4 regions of the Hylemonella sp. GW821-FHT10B10 genome follow, and region 1 is predicted to be linked to each of the others. Evidence: predicted binding sites of a transcription regulator. Region 1 holds the regulator's gene; each other region holds the start of a gene.
What was found. The regulator FNR, encoded in region 1, switches genes on or off when oxygen is low (the NO sensors DNR and NnrR bind a similar motif). The targets are predictions, from matches to a motif close to TTGATNNNNATCAA.
Positions count from the first base shown of each region.

Region 2: a site for FNR is predicted at 1,529-1,542, ahead of AC07NT_RS02470 (ribonucleotide reductase subunit alpha). Genes of this name have one in related genera too.
Region 3: a site for FNR is predicted at 2,488-2,501, ahead of clpB (ATP-dependent chaperone ClpB). Genes of this name have one in related genera too.
Region 4: a site for FNR is predicted at 3,236-3,249, ahead of oxc (oxalyl-CoA decarboxylase). Genes of this name have one in related genera too.

Region 1 is NZ_JBWKNN010000001.1:1,672,964-1,677,851, reverse strand. It holds gene ccoG (cytochrome c oxidase accessory protein CcoG) at 1-1,044, shown strand, start outside; gene AC07NT_RS08165 (FixH family protein) at 1,057-1,341, shown strand; gene AC07NT_RS08160 (hypothetical protein) at 1,366-1,635, shown strand; gene fnr (fumarate/nitrate reduction transcriptional regulator Fnr) at 1,666-2,388, opposite strand; gene hemN (oxygen-independent coproporphyrinogen III oxidase) at 2,511-3,908, shown strand; gene AC07NT_RS08145 (sulfite exporter TauE/SafE family protein) at 3,927-4,610, shown strand; gene AC07NT_RS08140 (glycosyltransferase family 2 protein) at 4,658-4,888, shown strand, end outside.
Region 2 is NZ_JBWKNN010000001.1:509,543-514,430, reverse strand. It holds gene AC07NT_RS02480 (dihydrofolate reductase family protein) at 1-234, opposite strand, end outside; gene AC07NT_RS02475 (dihydrofolate reductase family protein) at 392-1,051, opposite strand; gene AC07NT_RS02470 (ribonucleotide reductase subunit alpha) at 1,142-1,525, opposite strand; gene AC07NT_RS02465 (adenosylcobalamin-dependent ribonucleoside-diphosphate reductase) at 1,681-4,578, shown strand; gene AC07NT_RS02460 (IclR family transcriptional regulator) at 4,593-4,888, opposite strand, start outside.
Region 3 is NZ_JBWKNN010000001.1:1,041,162-1,046,049, forward strand. It holds gene AC07NT_RS05120 (flavin-dependent oxidoreductase) at 1-49, shown strand, start outside; gene AC07NT_RS05125 (putative bifunctional diguanylate cyclase/phosphodiesterase) at 56-2,434, opposite strand; gene clpB (ATP-dependent chaperone ClpB) at 2,615-4,888, shown strand, end outside.
Region 4 is NZ_JBWKNN010000001.1:1,291,798-1,296,685, forward strand. It holds gene frc (formyl-CoA transferase) at 1-1,256, opposite strand, end outside; gene oxc (oxalyl-CoA decarboxylase) at 1,295-3,037, opposite strand; gene AC07NT_RS06325 (Crp/Fnr family transcriptional regulator) at 3,326-3,934, shown strand; gene AC07NT_RS06330 (cytidylate kinase family protein) at 4,029-4,862, opposite strand.

The DNA.
Region 1 (4,888 bases):
ATCTTCCTCTGGATCGAGCGTCGCATCGAAGGCGACCGTTCGGCGCGCATGCGCCTGGACCAGGGGCCCTGGAGCCTGAACAGGCTGCTGCGCAAGGGCGGCAAGCACGGGGCGTGGATCCTGCTCTCGCTTTGGACGGGTTACACCTTCGTCGGCTACTTCACGCCCATCCATGAGCTGGGCCTGGAGGTGCTGCAGTTGCGCATGAGCTCCTGGGAGGTCTTCTGGGTTATTTTCTACGGCTTTGCCACCTACGGAAATGCCGGGTTCCTGCGCGAGCAGGTCTGCAAGTACATGTGTCCCTATGCGCGCTTCCAGAGCGCCATGTTTGACCGCGACACGCTGATCGTGAGCTACGACGAGCGGCGCGGCGAGCCGCGCGGCGCCCGCTCGCGCAAGGCCGACCCCGCGGCCCTGGGCCTGGGGTCCTGCATAGACTGCACCCTGTGCGTGCAGGTCTGTCCCACGGGTATCGACATCCGCAAGGGCCTGCAGTATGAGTGCATCAGCTGCGCTGCCTGCATCGACGTCTGCGACGATGTCATGGACAAGATGAACTACCCGCGCGGCCTCATTCGCTACACGACACAGAATGCGTTGCAGAAGGGCTGGAGCCAGGTCCAGACCTGGCGACACGTGTTCCGTCCGCGCGTGCTGGTCTACAGCGCCATCCTAGGGGCGGTGTGCGTGGCCATGCTGGTGAGCCTGGCCTTGCGCACGCCTTTCAAGGTGGACGTGGTGCGCGACCGTGGTGTGCTGGCGCGCATCGTGGCTGGCGGCATGATCGAGAACGTCTACCGCCTGCAGATCATGAACGCTACCGAGTCCGAGCAGACGTACCGCATCACGGTCAGCGGCCTGCCGGGCCTGACCGTCGCTTCGGAGGAGCAGGTGAGCGTCGAGTCGACGCAGTCGCGCTGGGTTGCCGTGCGCCTGCAGCTGCCTTACGAGGCGGCGGCTGCCGGCACCCACCCCATCCATTTCGAGATCACCGCACGCGACGCGCAGCTGAGCGAGAAGTCGGTGTTCCTGGTCCCCCGTTAAGGAGCACATCACATGAGCGACCAAGGCGACAAGATGTCACCTGCACCCTGGTGGAAATTCGGCCACGTCTGGCTGGTCCTGGCCGGTCCGGCACTGGTGGTGGTGGCCGGTTTCGTCACCCTCTACATCGCGGTGCGCATGCCCGATCCCGTGGTCAGCGAGGACTACTACCGCAAGGGCATCGAGATCAACAAGGCACTGGAGGCTGATGCGGCCAGTCTGGCCCCGGCCGTGCAGGCGCGCAACCATGCCGCTACGGGCGCGCCGCCCGTGGTCCCGGCGCAAGACAAACGCTGAAAACGCTGACCAGAGGAGGGCACGATGAAACTGCACAAGCTCATGTGGATCGCCTGGCCCGCTTTTCTGGTGGCAGGCGTGCTGGAAATGCTGGTGTTTGCCATGGTGGATCCACAGGACCTGCACTGGTTCGGACAGCCGGTCGGACTGTCCCGCCAGGGCATCTACACCCTTGCATTTTTCATCTTCTGGGGGATCACCATGCTCTCCAGCGCGTTGACGGCGCTGTTGGCCTTGTCGTCTTCCGAACTCAACCGGCGCGAGCCGCCGCAGGGCGAGCAACCCGGCGCCTGACCCGGGCATCGCCGCTTCAGCCGCACAGGCTCAGTGGCATTCGCCCTGGTGGTTGACCAGGCGGGTCAGGGCTTCCGTATCGAGGATGCGCACATGGCGCTGCTTGACCTCGACCATGCCGTCTTCCACGAATTTCGAGAAGGTCCGGCTGACCGTCTCCAGCTTGAGGCCGAGGTAGCTGCCGATTTCCTCGCGTGTCATGCGCAGGATCAGCTCTGATTGCGAGAAACCCCGTGCGTGCAGACGCTGTACCAGGTTCAGCAGGAAGGCCGCCAGGCGCTCCTCGGCGCGCATGCTGCCCAGCAACAGCATGACACCGTGCTCGCGCACGATTTCACGGCTCATGATCTTGTGCACATGGCGTTGCAGGCCGTTGATCTCGCGCGAGAGGTCCTCGATGCGGTCAAAGGGCATGACGCAGACCTCGGCATCTTCGAGGGCCACCGCGTCGCAACTGTGGTGATCGCTGACGATGCCGTCCAGGCCGATGATCTCGCCGGCCATCTGGAAACCGGTCACCTGGTCGCGGCCGTCCTCGGAGGCCACGCAGGTCTTGAAGAAGCCCGTGCGGATGGCGTAGAGCGAGGTGAATTTTTCGCCATTGCGGAACAGGGATTCGCCGCGCTTGATCTTGCGGCGGTTGGCGACCATGTTGTCCAGGCGGTCGATTTCGTCGGCATTGAGACCCATGGGCATGCACAGCTCGCGCAGATTGCAGTTGGAGCAGGCGACTTTGATCGTTTGCGGATTCATGCTCTGTATTTTGACATCGGTCATAGAGGTACTCCAGTGCCGGGGCGAACTTGCACCCTCTACCTTAGCAGCATTTGATGAATATCAAGACAGGGAACGGGCGTTCCCGGCAAAGTCGGGCCATGAATGCTGAAATCGTCGAGCCCGTCACTGCCGAGTTGCTGCGTCGCCATGACGTCGCCGGGCCGCGTTACACCTCCTATCCGACGGCCGATCGTTTTGTCGAGGCCTACGGTCCCGATGACTATGTACGCGCCCTCCAGCAGCGCCGTTCCGGGGCGGCCGCCCTGGTGTTGCCGCTCTCGCTTTACGTGCACCTGCCGTTTTGCGAGTCGCTCTGTTATTACTGCGCCTGCAACAAGATCATCACCAAGCACCATGACCGCGCGGCCGAATACCTGCGCTATCTGGGGCGCGAGGTGGACCTGCACACGGCCCAGCTCGGTGTGGGCCAGATGGTCACCCAACTCCATCTGGGTGGCGGCACCCCGACCTTCCTGAGCGACGCCGAATTGCGCCAGCTCATGGCCATGCTCAAGCGCAGTTTCACTCTCGCCCCTGGCGGCGAATATTCGATCGAGGTGGATCCCCGCACCATCGATGCGAGCCGGCTCGACACCCTGGCTGAACTCGGCTTCAATCGCCTGAGCTTCGGGGTGCAGGATTTCGACCCGGCGGTACAGAAGGCCGTGCACCGCGTGCAGCCGGCCGAGCAGGTCTTCGCCCTGGTGCAGGCGGCGCGCGAACGCGGCTTCGAGTCCATCAACGTGGACCTGATCTATGGCCTGCCGCAGCAGACCCCCGAGTCCTTCGCGCGCACCCTGCAGCAAGTCACCGAATTGCGCCCGGACCGCATCGCCCTGTATGCCTACGCCCACCTGCCCGAGCGCTTCAAGCCGCAGCGGCGTATCGCCAGTGCCGAACTGCCCGGTGCGGCCGCCAAGCTGGCCATGCTGTCCAATGCGCTCGAGCGCTTCCAGGGTGCCGGCTACGTCTATGTGGGCATGGACCACTTCGCCCTGCCCAACGACGCGCTGGCTGTGGCCAAGCGCCAGGGGCGCCTGCACCGCAACTTCCAGGGCTACAGCACCCAGCCCGATTGCGACCTGATTGGTCTGGGGGTTTCGTCCATCGGCCGCATTGGCGCCACCTACAGCCAGAACGCCAAGACACTGGAGGAGTACTACGACGCCATCGACCACGGCCGTTTTGCCGTGGTGCGCGGCCTGGCGCTCTCGCGCGATGACCTGGTGCGGCGCGCCGTCATCATGGCCCTGATGTGCCAGGGCGAGCTGGTGTTTGAATCCATCGACCTGGCCTATCTGATCGACTTCAGGAGCTACTTTGCCCCCGAGCTCGAAGCGCTGCGCGCGCTGGCGGAGCAGGGCCTGGTGACGCTGGACGACAGTGGCATCCAGGTCACGGCCATGGGCTGGTACTTCGTGCGCGCCGTGGCCATGGTCTTCGACCGCTACCTGCAGGCCGACCGCAACCGCGCCCGTTTCTCCAAGATCATTTGACGCCCTACACTGGCGGGCATGCAAACCTCCCTGGCCCTCACGGCCCTGTTCATGGGACTGGTCGGCGGTCCCCACTGCATCGCCATGTGCGGTGCCGCCTGTGCCGGCCTGGCCCAGGCGGCCGGCGAGCGTCGCGCCGAGGCCCTGTGGAGCTTCCAGCTGGGCCGTGTGATCGGCTACGCACTGCTCGGCGGCCTGGCCGCCGCCTCGATCCAGGGCCTGGGCTGGCTCACCATCCAGTCGTCCGCGCTGCGCCCGGTCTGGACCCTGTTCCACGTCGCGGCCTTCATGCTGGGGTTGCTGTTGCTGGTCCGAGCGCAGCAGCCTGTCTGGCTGGAAAGCGCCGCGCGGCGTCTGTGGAGCGGCGCGCGGTCGCTGGCCGCGGGGCGGGGCCGAGGTGCGCCGCTCGTGGTGGGGATGCTGTGGGCGTTGTTGCCCTGCGGCCTGCTGTATTCCGCGCTGCTCGTGGCCGCCATGACCGGGCAGGCCCTCGAGGGGGCGACGGTGATGGCACTGTTTGCGCTGGGCACGGCGGTGTCCATGACGCTGGGTCCCTGGCTCTGGCTGCGCCTGCGTGGTGCCGGGCAGGGCGACTGGGGCGTGCGTCTGGCAGGCCTCGCCCTGGCGCTGAGTTCGGCCTGGGCCCTGTGGATGGGCCTGGTGCACAATGCGGCGCCCTGGTGTCTCACGCCCGCCGGCTGAAGCGGATGTCGCAGCCCTGCCGTGGCCGTTTGCCATAATCCACGCCCATGTCACGCACCCCCGGCGCAGCGCCTTCGCGCACCCATTTCGTCCTGATCCCCACCTACAACGCCGGCCCCAAGGTGCTGGAGACCGTGCGGGAAGCCCTCCGGCAATGGGCCCCCGTCTGGGTCGTGGTGGACGGCAGTACGGACGGCACCGGCGCCCAACTGCAGGCCATGGCCGCGCAGGAGCCGGACCTGAAGGTCATGGTGCTGGCACAGAACCAGGGCAAGGGC
Region 2 (4,888 bases), 1.2 Mb from region 1:
CTTGCCCGCGTCGATCGTCTGGCGGAAGGACTCCATCCAGTCAGGCATCTCTCCTGTCCACGCCGGCCGGAACGCGGCCTCCATCATTTCATAGGTCACCCTGCCAAACAGCAGGGCATCGGCCCGTTTGAGGTTCTCGACCGCGTGACGATGCAAGTCTTCGTCAGGGACGACGGCCCGGTGGTCGCAACAGCCGTCCAGGGTGACGTTGATGGAATAACGCAGGGGTCGCATGGCTCAGGCTCCTTATTGGTCAGGCTTCCGGTCCCGGGTGACCGGCGGGTCTCTGACTCTACCCAGTCGACGAACGAGACTACCGAAAATCGACAAGGGCGTGGATGCACCGCCTGACACTTCGGTTCTGCAGCGGAACTTCTGCAACAAGCACCCGTCAGGCGTCCTTGTGCCCCTGGCGCCGCAGGACAACATGCGTGGCCTTCTCCGACGCGACAGACTGAACGCATGCATACCCCAGAGCGCGCATGTCCAGCCCCTCGAACAGTCGCTCCCCCCGGCCGAGCAGGACAGGCGAGATAGCGATGTGCAGCTCATCGATGAGGCCCTCGCGCAGATACTGCCGGATGGTGTCAGGCCCACCGCCGATGCGCACATCCTTCCCCTTGGCAGCGTCACGCGCGCGGTCCAGCGCCTCGTGGATACCACCCGTGACGAAGTGGAAAATCGTTCCGCCTTCCATCTCCAGGGGCTCTCGTGCGTGGTGGGTCAGGATGAAGGTTGGCACGTGATACGGAGGGCTGTCGCCCCACCAGCCTTTCCAGTTCAGGTCCGGCCAGGGACCGCGTATGGGCCCGAACATGTTTCGCCCGAGGATCCAGGCCCCAACATTCTGAAAGCCACGGGCCGCGAAATCATCGTCGACCCCGGTGGTACCGTCCTTACCGAACAGGGCCCGCTGCAAGGTGCGCGTCGGGAACAACCACTGGTGCAGATCCGTACCGCCTATGCCGAGCGGGTTGTTGAGATCCTGATTCGGACCTGCCCCGTATCCGTCGAGCGAGATGGTGAAGCCTTCAACTCGAACGCGTGTCATTTCATACCTTCCTTTTGATGGACGCCTGGTTTGATACAGGCCGCCAAGCTGTCGGCTGAACAGGGTTGGCGGCAAACGAACGACACATGGCTAACCCAGCCGCACGGCCTCACCCTGCGTATTGAAGGGGATGTAGCTGCCGATGGCGCCGCGCTTGATGTCTTCTACCATGCGCTGCAGCGGGGCCTCAACGTCGGGGCCATCGGCCATGGCGGCCACGAAGACCAGGGCCCAGGCTTGGCCGAACTGCTGCGCCTCGCCGGCCAGTGCGGCAAAAGAGGCCAGTTCCTGTGGCGTCTTGTCCACGCACATCAGCGGCGCCAGCGCGCCGCCTTGACCCGCCTCAAAACGCGCGACCTGTTCGGGTGTGCTGTCTGCGGGCAGTTCGGACGTGGCAAAAACGCAGAGCAGGCGCTGGGGTTCGCGCTGCTGGCGGGCCGCGGTCAGCAGCTCATCAAAGGTGGTGATATTCATCGCTTGATTTTCGTCAAGACCGTGCCACACTGGCAAGTACGTTTCCCTTCGAAGCAACGTCTTGCCGGAATGATGCAGGGGTTTGTGGCAGGTCAACCCCCCGTGCCGGCGCTCCTCCTAGCATCCTGCACAAACAGACGTGGAGTGTATGGTTCATGAGTGATACAACGCATCCGGCTCAGGCCGCGCAATCCCTGGCACCGCAAAACATCAGCGAGGAGGTGCTGCTCGAGAAATACGCCAAGGGCGATGAGCAGAGCATCCTGCAGGTGAACCAGCGCGTGGCGCGCGCGCTGGCCCAGGTGGAGGCGCCCGAGCAGCGCACGCACTGGGAAGGCCGTTTCCTGCAGGCGCTGCAGCAGGGCTTCCTGCCGGCCGGGCGCATCCAGTCCGCGGCGGGCACCGAGCTGACGGCCACGTTGATCAACTGCTTTGTACAGCCTGTGGGCGACTCCATCGCGCACGAGGACGAAGGCCACCCCGGCATCTATGTGGCGCTGAAGGAAGCGGCCGAAACCATGCGCCGTGGCGGTGGCGTGGGCTACGACTTCTCGCGCATCCGCCCGCGCGGAGCCTGGGTGGGCAGCACACAGAGCAGCGCGTCCGGTCCGGTAAGTTACATGCGCGTGTTCGACCGTTCCTGCGAGACGGTGGAATCCGCCGGTAGTCGGCGCGGTGCGCAGATGGGCGTGCTGCGCTGCGACCACCCGGACATCGAGGAGTTCATTCACGCCAAGGATGCTGGTGACCTGCGCAACTTCAACATCTCGGTCGGTGTGACAGATGCCTTCATGCAAGCCGTGGTGAGCGACGGCGAGGTGGAGCTGGTGCACCACGCCGAGGCCGGCGCCGCGCAGAAGGCCGCTGGCGCCTACCTGGCCACCGGGCGCGGCCTGTGGATCTATCGCAAGCTGCGCGCGCGCGATCTGTGGGAGCAGATCATGCGATCCACCTACGACCACGCCGAACCGGGCGTGCTCTTCATCGACACCATCAACCGCGACAACAACCTGTCGTACTGTGAATCCATAGCCAGCACCAACCCCTGCGCCGAACAGCCCCTGCCTCCTTACGGCTGCTGCTGCCTGGGCTCGATCGATCTCACGCGCTTCGTGCGCGAGCCCTTCGGCGAGAAGACACACTTCGACTTCAGCGCCTTCGCGGAGCTGTGCCGCACTGCCACCCGCATGCTCGACAACGTTCTGGACGTGACCGTCTGGCCCCTGCCCCAGCAGGAGCAGGAGATGCGCAACAAGCGCCGGATTGGTCTGGGCTACACCGGCCTGGGTGATGCGCTGGTGATGCTGAACCTGCGCTACGACAGCGCCGAGGCACGCGATATGGCGCGCAAGATTTCCGAGGCCATGCGCGACGCCGCCTACGAAGCCTCCAACGAACTCGCGCGCGAACGCGGGGCCTTCCCGCTCTTCAATGCCGACATGTACCTGAGCAGTCCGCGTTTTGCCTCGCGCCTGCCGGCTGCGCTGAAGGACAAGATCCGCGCGCACGGCCTGCGCAACTCGCACCTGCTGTCCATCGCGCCCACGGGCACCATCAGCCTGGCCTTTGCGGACAACGCGAGCAACGGCATCGAGCCGGCCTTCAGCTGGCACTACACGCGCAAGAAGCGCATGCCCGACGGCAGCTTCAAGGAATACGCGGTGGAAGACCACGCCTGGCGCCTGTACCGCCACCTCAAGGGCGAGACGGCGCCGCTCACGCCGGCCTTCGTCACCGCACTCGAGATGAGCGCGCAGGCCCACGCTGCCATGGTGGCGGCCGTGGCGCCCTGTATCGACACGGCCATCTCCAAGACCGTCAACGTACCTGGCGACTATCCCTACGCCGATTTCCAGGACCTGTACCTGCAGGCCTGGCAGTCCGGCCTCAAGGGCCTGGCCACCTACCGGCCGAATTCGATCTTGGGGAGCGTGCTGAGCACAGGCGTGGCGTCCACGCCCGCCGCGCCGCTGCAACTCGACGACGCGAACCGGCGCCTGGCGCTGGAGCGCCTGCCCGCCCCCGTGCTGGCCTCGCTGCGCTGGCCGGGCCGGCCCGAACTGCCCGGTGGCAACCTGGCCTGGAGCTTCATGGTGCACCACCCCTACGGTGAATTCGCGCTCTTCGTGGGCGAGCTGCCGGGTGAGGAAGGCGGACTGCCCCAGCCCTTCGAAGTCTGGGTCAACGGGGCCGAGCAACCGCGCGGCCTGGGTGCGCTGGCCAAGACCCTGTCCATGGACCTGCGCTCCAACGACCCGGCCTGGCTCAGACTCAAGCTTGACGCGCTGGCCACGGTGGCCGAAGAGCGCTCTTTCGAGATGCCCTTCCCACCGCATGGGGAACGCCGCCTCTTCCCCGGCGTGGTGGCCGCCACCGCAGCGGTGGTGCGCTGGCGCTGCGAGCAGCTGGGCGTGTGGCGCGAACGCACACAAGCCGCCGCGACCCCGGTGCTCGACGCCATGTTCGCACGCGATGAACCGCTGACCGGTCCCTCGGGCACCCTGGCCTGGGCGGTGGACATCGACAACCCAGGCACGGGCGAGGCCTTCACGCTGACGCTCAAGGAGATCAGCCTGCCCGGCCCCGACGGCACGCTGGTGAACCGGCCCTGCGCCATGGGTCTGTCAGGCAACTACCCCCGTGCCCTCGACGGTCTGGCGCGCCTGCTCTCGCTGGACATGCGCGTGGTCGATCCGGCCTGGATAGGCATGAAGCTGCGCAAGCTGCTCAACTACGCCGAGCCCCTGGGCCACTTCATGGCCTTCGTGCCCGGCCTGCCGCACGGCGAACGCCGCCAGCAGACCTGGCCCTCGACCGTAGCCTATATGGCGCGCCTGATCATCCACCGCTACGCCATGCTGGGCGTGCTCGACGCGCAGGGTTACCCACTGCGCGAGATGGGCGTGCTGGAAAGCCCGGACGAGCAGGCCGAGAGCGAGGAACCCGCCGCCATGGCCGGACGCCCTTGCCCCGAATGCGGCAACCCTACGGTGATCAAGAAGGACGGCTGCGACTTCTGCACCGCCTGCGGTTATGTGGGGCAGTGCGGCTGATCAGACGGGCAAGCTCACATCAGCCGCCCGCGCCGCCCGAACAGCGGTGAAGAAGCACTGACCAGGGCCAGGTCCCCCGCCGCGTCCATCAAGGGTCGGCCCAGCTCCTGCATGCGCTGCAGTGTCAGGCGCTGCAGAGGGCCGGCAATGGTGATCACCCCCACAGCCTCGGCGCCACGACGCAGGATGGGCGCGGCCATGGCCGTCATACCCGGCGCATAGGATTCGACGATGAGGCTGTATCCGCGCCGGCGATCCTCATCGAGGATCTTCATGAGAGCCTTGTAGGTGGTGGGGGCCTTGGGGCCGT
Region 3 (4,888 bases), 630 kb from region 1:
CAAACGTATCGCCGGTTTCTCGCAGGAAACAGTGAAGCCGGCCCGATAGCCGATCTCAGCCGCCCGCCTGCTGCTGGCACACGTACAAGACAAACTCTTCCGGCCCGCAGGGCCTGGCGTACAGATAACCCTGGTAGCAGTCGCAGCCCCGCTGCGCGAGGAAGGCCATCTGCTCCCGGGTCTCCACGCCCTCGGCCACCGTGCGCAGCCCCAGCTTGTGGGCCAGGGTGATGATGGCGTCCACCAGCACCTCGTCGCTGGCGTCCTTGCAGAGGTCCTGCACAAAGGATTTGTCGATCTTGAGCGTGCTCACGGGCAGGCGCTTGAGCCGGCTCAGGGACGAGTAGCCCGTGCCGAAATCGTCGATGGCCAGCTCGATGCCCATGGCATTGAGCCGGCGCATGGTTTCAGCGGCCTGGTCGATCTGGTTCATCAGCGTGCTCTCGGTGATCTCCAGATGCAGCAGGGCAGGGGGGCACTGGCAGGCTTCCAGCGCCTGGGTGATGGTCCGCTCCAGGTGCGGGTCGCTGAACTGCCGGGGTGAAAGATTGACGGCAATGGGCATGTCGCCCAGTCCTGCATCGCGCCACTGCCGGGCCTGGCGGCAGGCCTCTTGCAGCACCCAGGCACCGACGCGCATGATCAGGCCGGTCTCCTCGGCCAGGGGGATGAACTCCGCGGGCGAGACCAGGCCCTTGTCCGGATGGACCCAACGCACCAACGCCTCGGCCGAGATCACGCGGCCGCTGCGGGCATCCAGGATGGGTTGGTAGACCAGGCGCAGTTCGCCTTCGTCCAGGGCGCAGCGCAGGCCGGCTTCCATCTCCAGCCTGTCCATCATGAACTGGCGCATTTCCGGTGTGAAGAAGGCCAGGGCGTTGCCTCCCTGGTCCTTGGCACGGTACATGGCGGTGTCGGCGTACTGCAGCAGGGCGTCGGGTGTCTCGCCGTCGCGGGGGTAGACGGCGATGCCCAGGCTGGTGGTGATGGCCAGCATCTGCGGACCCAGCTCGACGGGACGGGCCAGCGCTGCCAGGATCTTCTGCGCCACCGCTGTGATGTCGGACACATCGCCCATGTCCGTCAGCACCACCACGAACTCGTCCCCGCCCAGGCGTGCCACCGTGTCGCCCTCGCGCACCGATTGCGTGAGCCGGATCGCGACCTCCTTCAGCAACTCGTCGCCCTGGCTGTGGCCCAGGCTGTCGTTGACGGTCTTGAAACGGTCCAGGTCCAGGATCAGCACGCCGGCAATGCGCTGGAATTTGCGCGCATGGTCCATGGCCTGCCAGAGCCGCTCCGTCAGCATGTGGCGGTTGGCCAGATGGGTCAGGGGGTCGATGCGGGCCTGCCGCTCCAGGGCTTCCGTGTTGCGAGCGATCTCGGTACGCTGGTGGTCCAGCGAGGCGGCCATGCGGTCGAGCGCCTGCATCACCATGCCCAGCTCACCTTTCGGGTAGGGCTGGCCCAGCGGCTCGCTGTAGTTGCCCGCATCCATGCGGGAAATCGCGCGCATGAGGCGCAACGCCTGGCGCCGCAGGGCCACTTCGCCCAGCAGTATCGCCAGGGCAATGATGAACACCACGCAAGCCAGCAGGCCCAGCATGGTCCGCTTGAACTGCAGGTCCACCTGTTCATACAGGTCCGTCTCCGGGACGCTCAGGGCCAGCCGCATGTCGGCGATGTTCAGGCGTGGCAGCACGGCCTTGACACCGAAACGGGCGTGCGGTCCCGTTCCCAGCGAGCCGCTGGCCTCGGGGTCCGCGGCCAGCATGAACTGGCGCAGGTCCGTGGCCACCGAAGTCTCGACCCTCTCGCCGCGCGGCGCGACCATCTGGAAGGAGCCGTCGTGGTTCCAGAGGTGCAGGTGCGTGCGTGGGTAGGGCTGCTTTTCGAGCGCCCGGTTGCCGTAGACGTCCAGGTCCAGCGAGGCGAGCAGAACGAATTTCAGCGCACCCTGTTCGTCGCGCACGGGATAGGCAATCTGCAGCACCGACCGGCCCGTCAGCCTCCCGATCGCCGGCTCGACCACCACGCCCTGCAGGCTGCGCGCCTGTTGGAAATAGGCGCGGTCCGTGAGGTTCAGCTGGCGTCCCGACTGCAATGAATCGCAGTGCAACTGGCCGTCGGGCTTGATGGTCAGGAAGCCTGTGTACTGAGGATGTTCCTTGAGGACTTCGGCCAGGAACCTGGAGCAGGCGACCTTGTCTCCGTTGCTCACCGCGGGGACCCTCCCGAGGCCGAACAGCAGCTGGGCGGTACCAGAGATCTTGTCGTCCAGATCGTGGGCGATGGTCTCTGCCCGCACCTTGAGCTGTTCACGTGTCTGCTCCAGCGTGGTCGCGCGCTGCTGCAGCAAAAGCCACAACATGAACAGCACCGGCAGCAGCGCAGCCACCAGAACCAGCAACAGGATGCGCAGGCGTAAGCTCATGCGGGTGGCGCAAGGGCGGATGCGCAGGTTGGATGCAGGGTCATCGACCGGCTTTGATGCACATCAAGTTCCTGCATTTTGGCATGATGGTCCTGTGCTGAAGAATGCGCCTGGCGGCCTTGAAATCCCGGGTCCCATCCTCATGTCCCTCTCAGCCCAATATATACCGGAAGTCCAGTCATGCGGATCGACAAACTCACTACCAAATTCCAGGAAGCTCTGGGCGAAGCACAGACGCTGGCCCTGGGCAATGACCACGCCTATATCGAACCGGCCCATCTGCTGGTGGCCATGCTGCGCCAGCAGGATGGTCCCAAGGCCCTGTTGCAGCGTGCCGGCGTCAACGTGGCCGGCCTGCTGGCTGGGGCCGAGGCCGCCGTCAAGAAACTGCCGCAGGTCGAAGGCCAGGAGCAGGTGCAGGTCGGGCGCGACCTGGTGTCTCTGTTGCAGGCGGCCGAGAAGGAGTCCATCAAGCGGGGTGACCAGTACGTTGCCAGCGAACTGTTCTTTCTGGCGGTCGCCGACAGCAAGGGCGACACCGGCCAGCTGGCCAAGGCCAACGGCCTGACGCGCAAGGCGCTGGAAACCGCAATCGATGCCGTGCGTGGTGGCCAGAGTGTGGACAACCCCGAAGCCGAAGGCCAGCGCGAAGCCCTCAAGAAATACACCCTGGACCTGACCGAGCGCGCCCGCCTGGGCAAGCTGGACCCTGTGATCGGCCGCGACGACGAGATCCGTCGCGCCATCCAGGTGCTGCAGCGTCGCAGCAAGAACAACCCCGTGCTGATCGGCGAGCCCGGCGTGGGCAAGACCGCCATCGTCGAAGGCCTGGCCCAGCGCATCGTCAACGGCGAGGTGCCCGAGACCCTGCGCGACAAACGTGTGCTGGTGCTGGACATGGCGGGCCTGCTGGCCGGCGCCAAGTACCGCGGCGAGTTCGAAGAGCGCCTGAAAGCCGTGCTCAAGGAAGTCTCGCAGGACGAAGGCCGCATCATTCTCTTCATCGACGAGCTGCACACCATGGTGGGCGCGGGCAAGGCCGAGGGCGCCATCGACGCCGGCAATATGCTCAAGCCTGCGCTCGCGCGCGGCGAGCTGCACTGCATAGGCGCCACCACGCTGGACGAATACCGCAAGTACATCGAGAAAGACGCCGCTCTGGAGCGCCGTTTCCAGAAGGTGCTGGTGGGGGAACCCACCGTGGAGCAGACCATCGCCATCCTGCGCGGCCTGCAAGAGAAATACGAGGTGCACCACGGCGTGGACATCACCGACCCGGCCATCGTGGCCGCCGCCGAGCTGAGCCACCGCTACATCACCGACCGCTTCCTGCCCGACAAGGCCATCGACCTGATCGATGAGGCCGCCGCCAAGATCAAGATCGAGATAGATTCCAAGCCCGAAGTCATGGACAAGCTCGACCGCCGGCTGATCCAGTTGCAGATCGAGCGCGAGGCCATGAAGAAGGAAAAGGACGAGGCCTCGCAAAAGCGCCTGGAACTGATCCAGGAAGAGATCGGCAAGCTGCAGAAGGAGATCGCCGACTACGAAGAAATCTGGAAGGCCGAGAAGGCCCAGGCCCAGGGCAGCCAGCACGTGCGTGAGGACATCGAGAAGCTCAAGACGCAGATCGCCGAGCTGACCCGCAAGGGCGATTTCGCCAAGGTCTCCGAACTGCAATATGGCAAGCTGCCCGAGCTGGAAAAGCTGCTCAAGGAAGCCCAGGCCCGCGAACAGGGCCAGGGCGAGGGCAGTGCGCCGCGCCTGCTGCGCACACAGGTGGGCGCGGAGGAGATCGCCGAGGTGGTGAGCCGTGCCACCGGTATCCCCGTGGCCAAGATGATGCAGGGCGAAAAAGACAAGCTGCTGCAGATGGAAACCAAGCTGCACGAACGTGTGGTGGGCCAGGACGAAGCCATCAGTGCCGTGGCCAACGCCATCCGCCGTTCACGCTCGGGTCTGTCCGACCCGAACCGTCCCACCGGTTCTTTCCTTTTCCTCGGCCCCACGGGCGTGGGCAAGACCGAACTGTGCAAGGCCCTGGCCGGTTTCCTCTTCGACAGCGTGGACCATCTGGTGCGCATCGACATGAGCGAGTTCATGGAGAAGCATTCCGTGGCCCGCCTGATCGGTGCGCCGCCAGGCTACGTGGGTTACGAGGAGGGCGGTTATCTGACCGAAGCCGTGCGCCGCAAGCCTTACAGCGTGCTGCTGCTCGACGAGGTGGAGAAGGCCCACCCTGACGTGTTCAATGTGCTGCTGCAGGTGCTGGACGACGGTCGCCTGACCGACGGCCAGGGCCGCACCGTGGACTTCAAGAACACCGTGATCGTGATGACGAGCAATATCGGCTCGCACCTGATCCAGAGCATGGTGGGCGAGTCCTATGAAGATGTGAAGGACGCGGTCTGGGGCGAGCTCAAGAACCACTTCAGACCCGAGTTCCTCAACCGC
Region 4 (4,888 bases), 380 kb from region 1:
CTGTGCATGGCCGTGATCTGTTCCTTGCTGTAGCCCAGCTCGGCCAGCACCTGGTCGGTGTGCTCGCCCAGCAGCGGGGAAGCCGTGACTTCGGGCTTGAGGTCCGAGAACTTGATCGGGCTGCCGATAGTGAAGTAGCTGCCGCGCACGGGGTGGGGCACTTCAACGATGGAGCCGCTCTTGCGCAGGGACTCGTCAACCAGCAGTTCCTTCATGGACAGCACCGGGGCGCAAGGAATGTCGAACTTGCGGAAGATGTCCACAGCTTCGAACTTCGTCTTGTCCTTGATGAAGTCTTCGATGGTGGCGAAGATGTCCATGATGTGCGGCTGGCGGGCCTTGGGGGTCGTGTACTTGGGGTCCGTCTTCCACTCGGGTTTGCCCAGAGCGTCGCAGATAGGTTCCCAGGCGTGGCCCTGCACCGTGAAATAGATGTAGGCGTTGGGGTCGGTCTCCCAGCCCTTGCACTTCAGGATCCAGCCCGGCTGGCCGCCGCCGCCGGCGTTGCCGCCGCGCGGGGTGACCTTGTCCTTGAAGGCTTCCATCTCGTGGGGGTACTGGGGATATTCTTCCAGGTAGCCCAGGCGTTCCAGACGCTGCTGGTCGCGCATCTTCACGCGGCACAGGTTCAGCACGGCGTCCTGCATGGACACGGCAACCTTCTGGCCCTTGCCGGTCTGCTGGCGGCCGATGATGGCGGTCAGGATACCGATGGCCAGGTGCATGCCGGTGTTGGAGTCACCGAGCGCGGCGGCGGAGATGGTGGGCTGCGAGTTCTCGCCCTTCCACCAGCCGGTGGTCGAGGCGGAACCGCCGGCGCACTGCGCCACGTTTTCGTAGACCTTCAGGTCTTCGTAGTGGTGGCCGTCGCTGAAGCCCTTGACCGAAGCCAGGACCATGCCGGGGTTCAGCTTCTGGATGTACTCCCAGGTGAAACCCATGCGGTCCAGGGCGCCGGGACCGAAGTTCTCGACCATGACGTCGGACTTCTTGATCAGCTTCTCCAGCACTTCCTTGCCTTCGGCGGTCTTGGTGTCCAGCGTCAGCGAACGCTTGTTGCTGTTGAGCATGGTGAAGTACAGCGCGTCGGCATCGGGGATGTCGCGCAGCTGGCTGCGGGTGACGTCGCCGGCGCCCGGGCGCTCGACCTTGATCACGTCAGCGCCGAACCAGGCCAGGAGCTGGGTACAGGCGGGACCGGCTTGCACGTGTGTGAAGTCGATGATCTTGATGCCCTTGAGGGGTTTGTTGGACATGTTGCAGTTCTCCTTGTGGGTTGTTGCGCTTTTAGAAATCAGTGCTTCTTGGTCGCAACACTGGCCGGGTTGAGGCTGGTGATGCGGCCGCTCTCGGTGCCGGCGGTCTCGTCGATGACGGCATTGATCAGGGTGGGCTTGCGCGACTTGATGGCTTCTTCCATCGCCTTGCGCAGCTCAGCCGGGGTGGTGGCGTTGACGCCGACACCGCCGAAGGCTTCCATGAGCTTGTCGTAGCGCGCGCCCTTGACGAACACGGTCGGGGCCACGTCGGCGCCACCGGTCGGGTTGACGTCGGTACCGCGGTACACGCCATTGTTGTTCATGATGACGATACAGACCGGCAGGTTGTAGCGGCAGATGGTCTCGACTTCCATGCCGCTGAAACCGAAGGCGCTGTCGCCCTCGACCGCGATCACGGGCTGGCCGGATTCGACGGCGGCGGCCACGGCAAAACCCATGCCGATGCCCATCACGCCCCAGGTGCCCACGTCCAGGCGCTTGCGCGGCTTGTACATGTCGACAATGGAACGGGTGAAGTCGAGCGCGTTGGCGCCTTCGTTGACCAGCATGGCGTCGGGGTTGGCCTTGACGATGTCGCGCACCACGTTCAGCGCGCTGTGGAAGTTCATCGGCTTGGGATCCTTGGCCAGGGTCTCGGCCATCTTGGCGACGTTCTTGGTCTTGCGCTCGTTGATCGCGCCGGTCCATTCGACCGGGGGCTTGGCCCAGTTGCTGCCGATGCCGGCAAGCAGGGCAGAGACGCAGGAGCCGACGTCACCCACCAGCGGGGCGTCGATGGCCACGTTGCTGTCGGCTTCGATCGGGGAGATGTCGATCTGGATGAACTTCTGGGCACCCCAGTCCTTGTGGTCCTTGCCACCCCAGGTCTTGCCCTTGCCGTGCGAGAGCAGCCAGTTCAGGCGGGCGCCGATCAGCAGCACCACGTCGGCTTCGGGCAGCACGTAGGAACGGGCGGCGGCGGCAGACTGGTCGTGCGTGTCGGGCAGGATGCCCTTGGCCATGGACATGGGCAGGTAGGGGATGCCGGTCTTCTCGACCAGGGCCTTGATCTCGGCGTCGGCCTTGGCGTAAGCCGCGCCCTTGCCCAGCAGGATCAGGGGCTTCTTGGCGCCCTTGAGCAGGTCCAGTGCGCGCTTGACGGCGTCGGGGCCGGGGATCTGGCGCGGAACCGGATCGACCACCTTGATCAGCGAAGCCTTGCCGGCTGCGGCGTCCATGGCTTGCGAGAACAGCTTGGCCGGCAGGTCCAGGTAGACGCCGCCCGGGCGGCCGGAAACGGCGGCGCGGATGGCGCGGGCGATGCCCACGCCGATGTCTTCAGCGTTGAGCACGCGGAAGGCGGCCTTGCACAGGGGCTTGGCGATGGCCAGCTGGTCCATTTCCTCGTAGTCGCCCTGTTGCAGGTCGACGATCTCGCGCTCGGAGGAGCCGGAGATCAGGATCATGGGCCAGCAGTTGGTCGTGGCGTTGGCCAGCGCGACCAGACCGTTCAGGAAACCGGGGGCGGACACCGTGAGGCACACGCCGGGGATACCCTCGGCGCCGTTCAGGAAGCCGGCGATGGCGGCGGCATTGCCGGCGTTGGCTTCGTGGCGGAAGGAGATCACGCGCAGGCCTTCGGCCTGCAGCATGCGGGTCAGATCGGTGATCGGAATGCCCGGCAGGCCGTAGATGTTTTTGATGCCGTTGAGTTTCAGGGCATCGATGACCAGGTGGAAACCGTCGGTCAGTTCTCTGGTTTGAGCGTCGTTGGACATGGTGTAGTCTCTCTCGGTTTTAGACGTCTTTGGAAGTCGGGCGACCCGGCTGGCAAATACCTGCTGCTCCTCGAATCTGGCTGGCCCCGGGAGCGCGCAATCGGGGTAACCGCGATGTGTGGTGCCCTCGCGCGACTCGCGCTGGCGGGGGCCAATTGCATCGACGGGTTATGATAGGAAGCGATTCAGTTTCCGCCATTGACCACGGTCAATTTTCGGGACAAATATCCGGTTCCCGAGGGGGATCGGCCCGATACCGGCGCGAGCACGCAATCCCGACCCTGGCCCATGACATCCATCGAGAATCACCCCGAAAAGAACATCATCCGGGTTCAACTCCGACAGAACGACGTGCTCAAGGGCATGGGCGCGGCGTCGCACGAGGAGCTGGAGCAGCATCTGACGGTGGTGGACTGCAACAAGGGCGACTTCCTGCTGCACCAGGGGGTGCACGAGATGGAGCAGTACTTCATCCTCGACGGCGTGCTCAAACGGGTGGTGGCCAATCCCCAGGGCAAGGAAATGATCCTGCGCTTCGCTGCCGAGCGGGAGATGGAAACCAGCTACGCAGCATGGTCTCTCAAGACGCCCACGCCCTACAGCATCGTCTCGGTGACCAAGGCGCGGGTGGTCAAGCTGCCCATGCCCGAGTGGATCGCCTTTCTGGAGCGCCACGCCGAGGAAAAACGCCTGTTCGAGTACTGCGTGATGAACCTGATGAGCGAAATCATGGCCCACACCATCACGCTGCACCTGCTGGATGCACCGGGTCGTGTGCACCGCTTCCTGCGCAAGCATCCCGAGCTGTTCGACCGCATTCCCAAGAAGGAGCTCGCGGCCTACCTGAACCTCTCGGCCGAGACGCTGAGCCGTCTCAAGCAGCGCGGGAAGATCTAGCCTTATTCTTTTCACTGACCCAAAAAAACAGGGCCTGTTCCGTGAGGAAGCAGGCCCTGTTTCCTTGCCCCTGAGGGAAGGAGAGGAGGGGGTCTCAGGTTTTCGAGTACGTGAAGATGCGGGAGGAACTCATGAGACGCAGCCGGTTTTCGACACCGACCACACCCGACACCATGGAAGCTATCTTTTCCACGTCGGCCTGCTCATCGCTGTTGACCACGATGCCTTTGAGGATCACGCGGCCCTTCTGGGCTTCGATGGTGATGTTGACCTCCTGGGTGGTCTCGTTGTCCTTGAGCGCAGAGCGCACGCGGGCCGCCAGCGTCATGTTGGCCAGCAGCTGGCGCGAGGCCTCCGACTCCTGGAACTCCGGGCGCAGGCTCAGCTGGCGGATCTGTTCCACGCAACTGTGCACGCTCAGGCGGTCGGTGTTGAGCACCAGATCGTAGAGCACCGGGTCACCCCAGGTCACGCCGAAGAGGTGATGCATGCGGGTGGCGTGTGCGTGGTCGCTGCGGCGGATCTCGCTTTCCGCGAAGTCGCGGTCATCGGTCTCCAGGTGGTTCATGAGCCACTCGACACGCTTGTTGAAGGACCGTGTGATGCGCACCGTGAGCACGTGCGGCACGGGCCGCAGCAGGCAGGTGGCGCCCCAGCCGCGCAGCACCACATCGCCCTTGTTCGCCAGCTCGTACACCTCTTCGGCGGTGTACAGGGCCAGGCGCTCGGCGTCGGTGGTGGCGCGCTCGATCAGACCGGCCTTGCCTTCACGCAGGCGATTGATCAGGCTGGTGGAGACATGCATCTTGCCGGCCACGTGATCCACCACCTCGTGGCGCATCACGGACAGGTTCAGCGTGGCTGCCAGTTCCAGGGCCACATCCTTGGCCAGGGAACCCATTTCCTGGGTCATTGCAATCACGGGCATGTCTACGCTCCTTTGCTACACGAATG